DNA from 3 places in the Arthrobacter sp. TE12232 genome. Region 3 is predicted to be linked to each of the others. Evidence: riboswitches for the same ligand, from Rfam matches in the RefSeq annotation. Region 3 holds a riboswitch; each other region holds the start of a gene.
The links. A riboswitch is a leader RNA that binds a small molecule or an ion and turns the genes downstream of it on or off. The one in region 3 is predicted to bind cyclic di-AMP.
Positions count from the first base shown of each region.

Region 1: another riboswitch for cyclic di-AMP. It lies ahead of ACVWZ7_RS07125 (NlpC/P60 family protein); the one in region 3 lies ahead of ACVWZ7_RS20035 (hypothetical protein).
Region 2: another riboswitch for cyclic di-AMP. It lies ahead of ACVWZ7_RS08000 (aggregation-promoting factor C-terminal-like domain-containing protein); the one in region 3 lies ahead of ACVWZ7_RS20035 (hypothetical protein).

Region 1 is NZ_JBSSFK010000001.1:1,627,702-1,630,964, reverse strand. Features, by position in the region: gene ACVWZ7_RS07135 (metal-dependent transcriptional regulator) at 1-57, shown strand, start outside; cyclic di-AMP (ydaO/yuaA leader) riboswitch at 208-421, shown strand; gene ACVWZ7_RS07130 (M23 family metallopeptidase) at 426-1,244, shown strand; cyclic di-AMP (ydaO/yuaA leader) riboswitch at 1,382-1,551, shown strand; gene ACVWZ7_RS07125 (NlpC/P60 family protein) at 1,847-2,605, shown strand; gene ACVWZ7_RS07120 (HNH endonuclease) at 2,827-3,263, shown strand, end outside.
Region 2 is NZ_JBSSFK010000001.1:1,825,418-1,828,680, forward strand. Features, by position in the region: gene ACVWZ7_RS07995 (HAMP domain-containing sensor histidine kinase) at 1-1,477, shown strand, start outside; cyclic di-AMP (ydaO/yuaA leader) riboswitch at 1,659-1,818, shown strand; gene ACVWZ7_RS08000 (aggregation-promoting factor C-terminal-like domain-containing protein) at 1,818-2,624, shown strand; gene ACVWZ7_RS08005 (hypothetical protein) at 2,806-3,263, shown strand, end outside.
Region 3 is NZ_JBSSFK010000001.1:4,481,519-4,484,781, reverse strand. Features, by position in the region: gene ACVWZ7_RS20040 (sensor histidine kinase) at 1-909, shown strand, start outside; gene ACVWZ7_RS20035 (hypothetical protein) at 1,039-1,713, opposite strand; cyclic di-AMP (ydaO/yuaA leader) riboswitch at 1,718-1,916, opposite strand; gene ACVWZ7_RS20030 (hypothetical protein) at 2,094-2,348, shown strand; gene ACVWZ7_RS20025 (hypothetical protein) at 2,384-2,821, shown strand; gene ACVWZ7_RS20020 (cation:proton antiporter) at 2,818-3,263, shown strand, end outside.

The DNA of each region.
Region 1 (3,263 bases), 2.9 Mb from region 3:
GGCGCCTTGGAGCTGCCGCCAGAGGTTGCCGCGCATGTCTTTGTAACAGTCGCCTGACCAGCCAAAACGTCACCGTCATGGGACGACCCATGAGTTCTGCACAAACGCGATCACGGATTTATCACCGAGCGGCTTAATCACCTATAGTTAGTGCCCTGTACCGATACCAAAGCGTTACCTGATCCGAAGCCGAGCCCTGCCAGCGGATCAGTCGCAGAACCACCTCCTGGCAGGGGCGGGGGAACCACTATCGGCTGCTTCTTCGGCAGCCTTGGGGTGAAGTCCGTCAGCGGCAAGCAGCTTCCATCGAACGATCCCCTAAGGACGCCTCGGTGACCGGGTGCTTGCAACGGCGGACCGGGTCTTTGATCTCTCTGACCCGAATCCGACAGCTAACTTCGCAGGCTCTCAGAGAGGAACCGTTCTTGACCACCCAGACCGCCAGGGGCCGTCGCCGCGCGACCGGTCCCGCTCCGGAGCCGCGCCCGGTCGTCGCGCATACGGCCGAACGCCCGCGTGACGCACACCGCGACGAGCGCCGCAGCCGCCGCAGCCCGTTCCGTCAGGTAACGGACTTTGCCGCCGCCAGCGGCGTGGGGCAGAAGGCCGGAATCGCGCTGGCCGCCACCGGTCTGGTCCTCACGGTGACGGTCCCCGTCACGAGTCCCGTCATGGCCTCGAACACCGACGGATCCGCAGTCTCGGCCGCAGTACAGCCGGACGTCACGGCTGCCGCCGCCGCAAAGCTTGATTTCAGCCGGACGGCCATCGCCACCAAAGGCGACCCGGACGGGAAGCTCAAGCAACTGCTGAGCGCCCAGTCCGTCGGCAGCATTACCCGCGCGGCTTCAGCCGGCACGCTGGGTCCGCCGCTGGACCAGCTGATCACGGCATCGCCCTTCGGCTACCGTGTCAGCCCCATCACGGGCGGCCCGGGGGAGTTTCACCGCGGCCAGGATTTCGCCGCCCAGTGCGGCACGCCGGTCCACGCCGCCGCCAGCGGCACCGTGACCTTCAACGGATGGCACCCCTACGGCGGCGGCAACCGTGTGGTCATTGACCACGGCAACGGTCTGGAGACCACGTACAACCACCTGTCCTCGTCCTCGGTGAAGGTCGGCCAGAAGGTCTCCCGCGGCGATATCGTCGCGCTGAGCGGGACCACCGGCGCCTCCACGGGCTGCCACCTCCACTTTGAAGTGATGGTCAACGGCGACGTTGTTGACCCCCTCGGCTGGCTCTAATAAAGACGATGGAGAGCTCTCAAATTCCCGTGACACGCCGTGATCTGAATGTGACATTGAGTCCGGAGTCCTGTAGGGTTTGAAGCACGCCAACTTTTCCGAAGTTGGCGCTCTTGAGTGGATTGCCTAGCTCTGCCACCGCTCAAGGTCCGTTCGCATTACATCGTCTGGCAGGGGCGGGGGAACCAATTTTGGCCTTCGAAAGAAGGCCTAGGGGTTAAGTCGCAACGCTTCCCAGGAAGCAGCGCGGCCGGGTGACTCCCATCCGAATCCGACAGCTCACCTCGTAGGCATTGGGAGAGGCTACTTTCGTGTCTTCACGCCACAATGCTGCGCGTATGCGCACTGGCGCGGCTCTTTTGAGCCCGCTGACTTCCACATCACGTGCCGCCCTTGCCGGCGCCCGGATGGGATCACGTTCCGCTGGCTCATTCTCTACCGAGTCCGGACAGCATGCAGTTTCCGCTTTTGGCGCGTCTTCGCAGTACACCCTTCGCTAAGTAACCCATTTCGGGGCGATCCGGCGTACCCCCAAGATGCCGGAGCGTCCTCAGTCCGCGCCCAAAAACGCGCGGTCCAAGGATCACGAAAGAGAGAACTTAATGACTACTCGTGCAACCGTTGCACGGCACCGCGCCGAGGTCACCAAGACCAACTCGCTGGCTGTTATTGCCAAGGCAGTCGGCGACAACGCCGGCGGCATGGGCCGTCAGGCCGCGGTCATCGCCGCAGCTTCCGGTCTGGTTCTGACCAGCGGAATCGCAGCCAACGCTGCTGAGACCAATGTTCAGCGCGAATCCACCTCCGCTTCCGCATTGGAAGTCCAGTCGTCGGCTCCGGCCACGATTTCGGCTGCTTCCACCATCGCGATCTCCTACGAGAAGCCCGCCGTGACCACGTCGCCGGCTCCCGTCGTCGAGGCTCCCAAGCCCGTCGTGCAGGTCCAGACCGCCGCAGCTACCCAGGCCGGCGGCGCCCAGGCCGGCGTCAACGGCGGCGCAGCTGCCCTGGCCCCCGCCGGAATCGGAAGCGGCGCCGGTGCAACCATCGCTGCCGCTGCCTACGCACAGCTCGGCGTGGCGCAGGACTGCACCGCCCTTGCCACCAACGCCCTGGCCGCGGCCGGTATCCACTACCACGGCTGGCCGGCAGGTTACCTGTCCCTCGGCCGCACCGTGAGCGCCGCCGAAGCTCGTCCGGGCGACCTCGCCTACTACCAGAACGGTGGCGTGGGCATGGCCCACATCGCTGTCTACGTCGGCAACGGCATGGCAGTCCACGGCGGCTGGAACGGCGGCACCACCGCTCTCTACAGCGTGAACGTCGGTTCCGGCCCGGTCTTCATCCGCGTCGGCGGCTAGGCACAAGCCCCCGCACTTTCAAAGACCCCCGCCTCTTGAGGCGGGGGTCTTTCGTGTTACCGGGATATGAATTTTCCGCGCAGGAGGCCGCGCCGCCGAAAAAACATTCGGTGATCTGGCAGTTGAGTGTTTACTCTTGTCTTGTCGATCCATAGCCCGACCATGCACAGGGCAGCCGGCCCTCGTGCCCCTGGCGGGTGCGGCCGTGAAGAGGTATGCGGATGCGCACTCTCGTTCTGAATGCTGGATATGAACCGCTGGCGGTCATCACCTTCCGCCGGGCGCTCGTCCTTGTCCTGACCGGAAAGGCCAGCGTGGTGGCTGAAGGGGACGACCCCGTTGTCGGCCCGCAGGACATTCTCGGCCGCCCGTCCGTGATCCTCCTGAACCGCTACATCCGGCCGCGGTACAACACGATGACGGCGGTCAGCCGCCGCGGCGTGCTCCGCCGCGATGCCCACCACTGCGCGTACTGCGGCAAGGCAGCCCACACGATCGATCACGTCCAGCCCAAGTCCCGGGGCGGTGCTGATTCTTGGGAGAACCTCGTGGCCGCCTGCCTGCGCTGCAACAATGCCAAGGGCGACCACACGCCGGCAGAGATGGGCTGGAAGCTCGGATTTGTCCCGGGTCCCCCGAAGGGCACCATCTGGCAGAT
Region 2 (3,263 bases), 2.7 Mb from region 3:
CGAAGCATCGCACCGCTCCAGCGAGTTCGGCCGGCCCGTGCCCGGCAGCTCCGGCGGCCGCCCCGACCCCCTCGAGGCCCGGGGGCAGGGCGTCGGAACGCTCAACGCCCGCTTGGCGGACGGCGAGGTCAGCAGCGCCGGATTCCTGGCCGGGGACGCCACCCGCAAGAGCCTCTCCCCCGACGACAACGCCGTCCTCCTCACCCTGGCCCCGAACGGTGTGCCGGTGGACCGGACGCTCTCGGCCGGCGCGTACCGGCTCATGGCCGTGCGTGCACCGTATGGCGACGTGATTGTCACCGGGCTCCCGCTGGCGGAAAAGCAGGACACCCTGGCCTCGCTGGTGTGGACCATGGTGGTCGTGTCCGCAGGCGGGCTGGTGCTGATCGGCCTCGCCGGCACGGCGGTCATCCGGCGGACCATGAAGCCGCTGGAGCAGCTTTCCGAGGTGGCCACCAAGGTCTCCCGCCTGCCGCTCGACGCCGGCGAGGTGGCGCTCGGGGTGCGTGTCCCGGCGTCGGCCGCCCACCCCGGCACCGAAGTGGGCAGCGTGGGCTACGCGCTGAACCAGATGCTGGACAACGTCTCCAACGCCCTTGAGGCGCGGCAGGAGAGCGAAATGAAGGTGCGGCAGTTCGTCGCCGATGCCTCGCACGAACTCCGCACTCCGCTCACGGCCATCCGCGGTTACACGGAGCTGATGCGGATGACCGAGCACTTCACGCCCGACGGCGAGAAATCCCTGGCCCGCGTCCAAAGCCAGTCCGAGCGGATGACCACCCTGGTGGAGGACCTGCTGCTGCTGGCGCGCCTGGACGAGGGGCAGCCGCTCAAGGTCGCCGACGTCGACCTCACCCAACTGGCCGTCGAGACCGTGAGCGATGAGAAGGTCATGGCCCCGGACCGGATCTGGCAGCTGGAACTGCCGGATGAGCCGGTGGTGGTGCGCGGCGATGCGGCCCAACTCCACCAGGTCCTCGCCAATCTCCTGTCCAATGCGCGCAAGCACACGGCACCGGGGACCAAGGTGGTCACGGGCGTCATGCGTTCGGCGGACGGCAGCGCCGTGGTCACTGTGACGGACAACGGCAGCGGCATCGCCCCCGAATTCGTCGGCCGAGTCTTCGCCCGCTTCGCGCGGGCTGACGCGTCGCGCACCAATCCGGCAGCCAGCTCCGCAGGCAGCCCTGCGGCAGCGACGGCGGGGGCCCGGTCCGGGTCCGCTGCCCGCGGCGCTTCCGGCTCTTCTACCGGTCCTCTTTCCGGCTCTGCTTCCGGCAGGTCCGGGGGTGCAACCGGCAGCAATGGCAGCGGATATGCCACCGCGGGCGCACCGACGTCCGAGGGCACCAGCGGGCTGGGCTTGTCCATTGTCCAGTCGATCGTGGAGGCCCACGGGGGGACCGTCGAGGTCACGTCCCGACCAGGCCGGACGGAGTTCGCTGCACGGCTCCCGGCCGTACCGCCGTCGGCGTAACCGGCACCGGGGCTACAGGGTCGGCTACCGGCACCCGCGCGGGGAATCCCGCGCAACGCGACACGCCGCCCCTGTGACCGCCGTTACCCAAATGTGACTTAAGCCCAGGAGTCCTGTACCGTTTTTCGAGTGCGGCCTCCATTTGTGCCGCATATCCGGATGGACGCCAAACTCTGCCGCTTCCCGGATTCCGCTGGACCAGGCAGAGGCGGGGGACCCAGAGTTCCCGGGCATTCTGCACACATGCGCCCTTGGGGTGAAGCCGACACGTGATATTCCGTGCGGCCGGATGACCTCATCCGAACCCGACAGCTAACTCCGCAGGCGTTGAGAGGCCATCATGACTGAATTCCAGGTACAAACGCGCCCTGACGGCGTTTCACATTCCCGCGCCGGCAAGTCGCGCCACCGTGCCGCACCGGCCCCGCAGGCGTCCGCCCTGTCGCGACTGGCCACCGGGCTCGGCATCACCGGACGCCGCGCCGCCGTCGTCACCGCCGCCTGCGCAGTACTCGTGGCAGGCGGCGCCGCCGCCAGCCAGGCCGCAGAGCCCGGCAGCTACGGGGCGACTGTTGCGAGCTCCCAAACGGCCACCACGGCCGATCCCCTGGCCAAGCTGAACTTTGAACGGGTCCAGGTCGCCGCGCCGGCAGCTGCAGCACCCAGCGGCGCGGTACCTCAGATCTCGGAGGTCAAGCCCGCCGAAGCACCGGCACCCGCCCCCGCTGCCGCTGCTGCCCCGGCCGCGCCGGCCCCGGCGGCAGCACCGGCGCCCGCTCCCGCAGCAGCCCCCGTTCCCGCAGCGGCTCCCGCGCCGGCGCCGGCGCCGGTCGCCATCGACGACCCCGCCGGGGCACAGGCCTACGCCGCGGCCCAGCTGGGCAGCTATGGCTGGGCACCCGGCCAGATGCAGTGCCTGCAGAAGCTCTGGACCAAGGAATCGGACTGGAAGACCACCGCCACGAACGCCAGCAGCGGCGCCTACGGCGTGGTCCAGTCCCTGCCCGCCTCGAAGATGGCGAGCGCCGGCGCGGACTACATGACCAACTACCGGACCCAGATCAACTGGGGCCTGAACTACGTCAAAACGCGGTACGGCTCCCCCTGCGGCGCCCTGAACTTCCACCTGTCCCACAACTGGTACTAACCCGGCACCAGCCAGCAGCGCCCATGAGGCCCCGGATCCATCGTGATCCGGGGCCTTCGCGTATTTCGGAGAACAAGGTTTTCTCAAGGTCGGGGCGGGAGGCTTGGGCACCGCTGCCTCCATTCACCAAGTACGCGGGGTGCCCGCTCCAGGGCACGGAATCAAATTCCAGGAGCACAACATGAAAAAATGGGCAATTCCGGCGGTCCTCGCGGCCGCACTCTTCGTCGGCGCCGGACCGGCCGGGGCGGTGCCGTCGGGACCTCCGCAGCCCGCCGATCCAGCCACGTTCACATTGGATAATTGTGGCTTTCCGGTCACGGCGCAGCTCACCGGCAAGTTCAAGAACATCGCGACGCCTGCCGGCACTGTCATCAGTACGTCGCCAGGACTGAAAATCACACTGACGGCCAACGGCAAGACCCTCAACTACGTGATCACCGGTACCAGCCGCTACACATTCCTCAGCGACAGCGTTGAGGTAGTCTCCACGGGAAGGAATCTACTGCTGCTCCCCTCGCCGGACGGCCTGTACCTGACCACCGGCAACGTCAACTACGCCCTCAACCTGGACAACTCGGAGCTGAGGAGGTTCAGCGGACCGGGCACTGCAGCGAACGTTTGTCCTCTGCTGGCTCC
Region 3 (3,263 bases):
ATGGTCCTCGGACTCCTCGCCGCCACGGCGCTGTACCTCGTCAACCAGCTGGCCCATCCTGAAGTTCCGCGTTCGGCATCGGCCGGGGCGGCCTACGCCTACCTGGATTCCCGGGACGTGCTCGAAGCCATGCTCATCGCCGGGGTCGCGGGAATCGTGCTGGCAGGCATCGTCGGATGGCTCAGCGCGCGCAGCGCCATCCGCCCCCTCGGCGACGCCTTGGCCCGGCAGCGGCGCTTCGTCCAGGACGCCAGCCATGAACTGCGCACTCCCTTGACCATCCTGGACACCAGGATCCAGCTTGCCCAGCGCAACACCGAGCCCGGCTCCAAACAGGCCCAGGACCTGGCCCGGATCCGGGAGGACGCGGCGACGCTGACCGGGATCGTCAACGAACTGCTCCTCGCGGCCACCACCGACGCCCCTGACCGCTCGGCAGCGCCTGCCGACCTCGCCGACACCGCCTCCGGCGTCGCCGAAAGCCTTCGGCTGGTCGCGGAGCAACGGGACGTGCGCCTGGACTTCTTCGCCGTTGCCCGGCCGCTGGCCAGGATCGACGCCAACGCCTTGCGCCGCGCCGTCCTGGCCCTGGCGGACAACGCCCTCTCCCACACCCCGCCGGGCGGCCGTGTGACCATCACGACGGCGATCGAGCAGAACCGCGCGGTCATCACCGTGGCGGACACAGGGACCGGGATCACCGGAGTGGACCAGGCCCGGATCTTTGACCGCTTCGTGCGGACCGCCAGCACCGGCGGAACACAGGGACAACGGAGCTTTGGCATCGGCTTGGCCCTGGTCCGGGAGATCGCCGTGGCTGCCGGAGGCGCCGTCGAGGTTGCCTCCACCGGCGACGCCGGCACGGTCATGAAGATGACGCTTCCGCTCGCCGCGGGCAAAAATGACTGAGAGACCGGGGGAATCCGTGAGAATCCGGACAAGGGAAAGACCGGCGATCGCTTGCCCCCAAGGGAAAATCGATCGCCGGTCTTTCCGGATTGGGTGGCCCCGGGAGGGGCCGTCTGGCCCGTGCGGGGTTTAGGCGCGGACGAAGGTCACGCCGCCGGTCGCGGTGAGCCAGGACAGCGGGTGCACGATCGTCTGGTTGGCGCCGTTCATGCCGCCGCTGATCACCTGGCCGTTGCCGGCGTAGATGCCGACGTGGCCGGACTGGACCACCATGTCACCGGGCTGCGGGGCCGCCACAACGGTTCCGAGGCCGAGGAAGGCCCGGGGCCCGATGTCGCCGACGGGCTTACCGGCCGCGCCAAGGGCCTTTTCCACCATCGCGGTGCAGTCCTGGGTGATGCCCAGCTGGCTGTATGCGGCAGAAAGCATGATGGCGTTGCGGCCACCGGCGGGCGCCGCGGCCGGGGCGGCCGCCGGAGCTGCCTGCACCTGTACGGACGGCGCCGCGGCCGCCTTGGGTGCTGCTGCCGGCGCTGCTGCGGGAGCAGCGGCAACGGGCTTGGGCTGTTCGATGACCGGCGCGGCGACAGAGCTTACTGCGGGGCGGTCGAAGCTGATCTTGACGCTTGAATCGGCGCTGACGGGCGCGCTGAGAAGTCCCTTGACGTCCGCGGCGGAGGCCGGGGCGGAGTCCCGCTGCACGGGTGCCGGGGCTGCGTTGGCGGCCATTCCGCTGGTAAGAACCAGGCCGGATGCGGCGGCGAGGACGGCGGCATGGCGCGCAAAAGTATTGATTGAAGACATGGATGTAGCCTCTCCCAATGCCTGCGAGGTGAGCTGTCGGATTCGGATGGGAGTCACCCGGCCGCACTCCGGGGCCCGTCGTTGCGGGCACTGTGCGGCTTCACCCCAAGGCCTGCGTATCAGCAGGCCAAAAGTGGTTTCCCCGTCTCTGCCGGTCGTTGGTGCGAGTTACCCCCGGGCCGCGGCAGAGTTAGGCAATCGGCTGGGGAGCGCCCGTATCGGAGACAACAGGCACTTATCCACCGTAGCGCGAACCGCAGGCGAAAGTCACATTCAGGTAACGGCCGCCACAGTGCGGTCCGGCAGTTGCCCATAGGGCGGTGCAGCTTTTCGACCATAAGATGATGCCATCAGCACCACCTTGGAAGCGGAGGCCCGAAATGAACAGCCACTGTATCGCCATCTGCCAGTTGAGCAACCAGCCCCAGGAGGATTTCGACGTCAATACCGAACTGCTGATCCTCGACGGCCCGGACGTCCATGTGTCCACATGGGATGCGGAGCCACGGGACGGCGGCTTCGACGAACACGTCCTGAACGACCGGGTGGACGCCCTCGGGTTTATGGTTGTCAACGACTGGGCATTCCTGGACGGCAAGGCCTACGCGGTGGTGGAACGGCGGTCAGGAACGTAGGCGCGCTGCCCCCTCCACGGGACTAGTCTCATTCCATGACAAAGGATTCGGACAAGGGCCATGAGGGCGACCAGGTGTTGTGGCGCGGGGAGCCCGAGGAACACGACTATCCGGCCGCCGGTCGTTATCTCTCGCTGCTCACCGATGACGCACGGGCCGCCGTCATCGTGGAGTCGTTGCGCCTGGCGCCCGTAACCCACCACGTGGCCAAAGACATCCTGCGGGCCTCAGGCCTGCCGCTCCTGACCCGGGACAACCCCCATGTGGCCTCCGACCTGGCCAAGATTGCCGACGGCCGCCCGCTCTCCCCCGTCCTCCTGGTCCGCGGGGACCTCGACGCCGGAGTCGCGGCCCAGATTGCCGACGGCTATCACCGGGTCTGCGCCTCCTACCTCACGGACGAGAACACCGACATTCCGGTGAAGCTTGTTGCCCCGATTGGCCCGGGGCCGTCCCGCAGTCTCGAGCCATGACCTTCCTGACCCTGGCGCTGATCGCCGTCGTCGCCCTGGCTGGTCCCCTGCTCGCGCTGCCGGTGCACTGGCGGCTGCCGGTGGTACTGGGCGAACTGCTGGCCGGGATCGCGATCGGACGGACGGGCCTGGGCCTGGTGAACCCGGCAGATCCGACGTTCAGCTTCCTGGCCAACATCGGGTTTGCACTGATGATGTTCGTGGCCGGAACCCATGTTCCCGTGCGGGATCCCCAAATCCGCTCCGCCCTCGGCAAAGGCACCCGCCGCGCCGTGGCGGCCGCCGCGGCGGCAGTGGTCGTCGGAACCGGCATCGGCCTGCTCTTCGGGACTGGACATGCTCCCCTCTACGTCGTGCTGCTGGCGTCCTCGTCGGCCGCGCTGGTCCTCCCGATCGTCGATTCTCTGCGCCTCGGCGGACCCGACGTCGTTTCCATGACCGC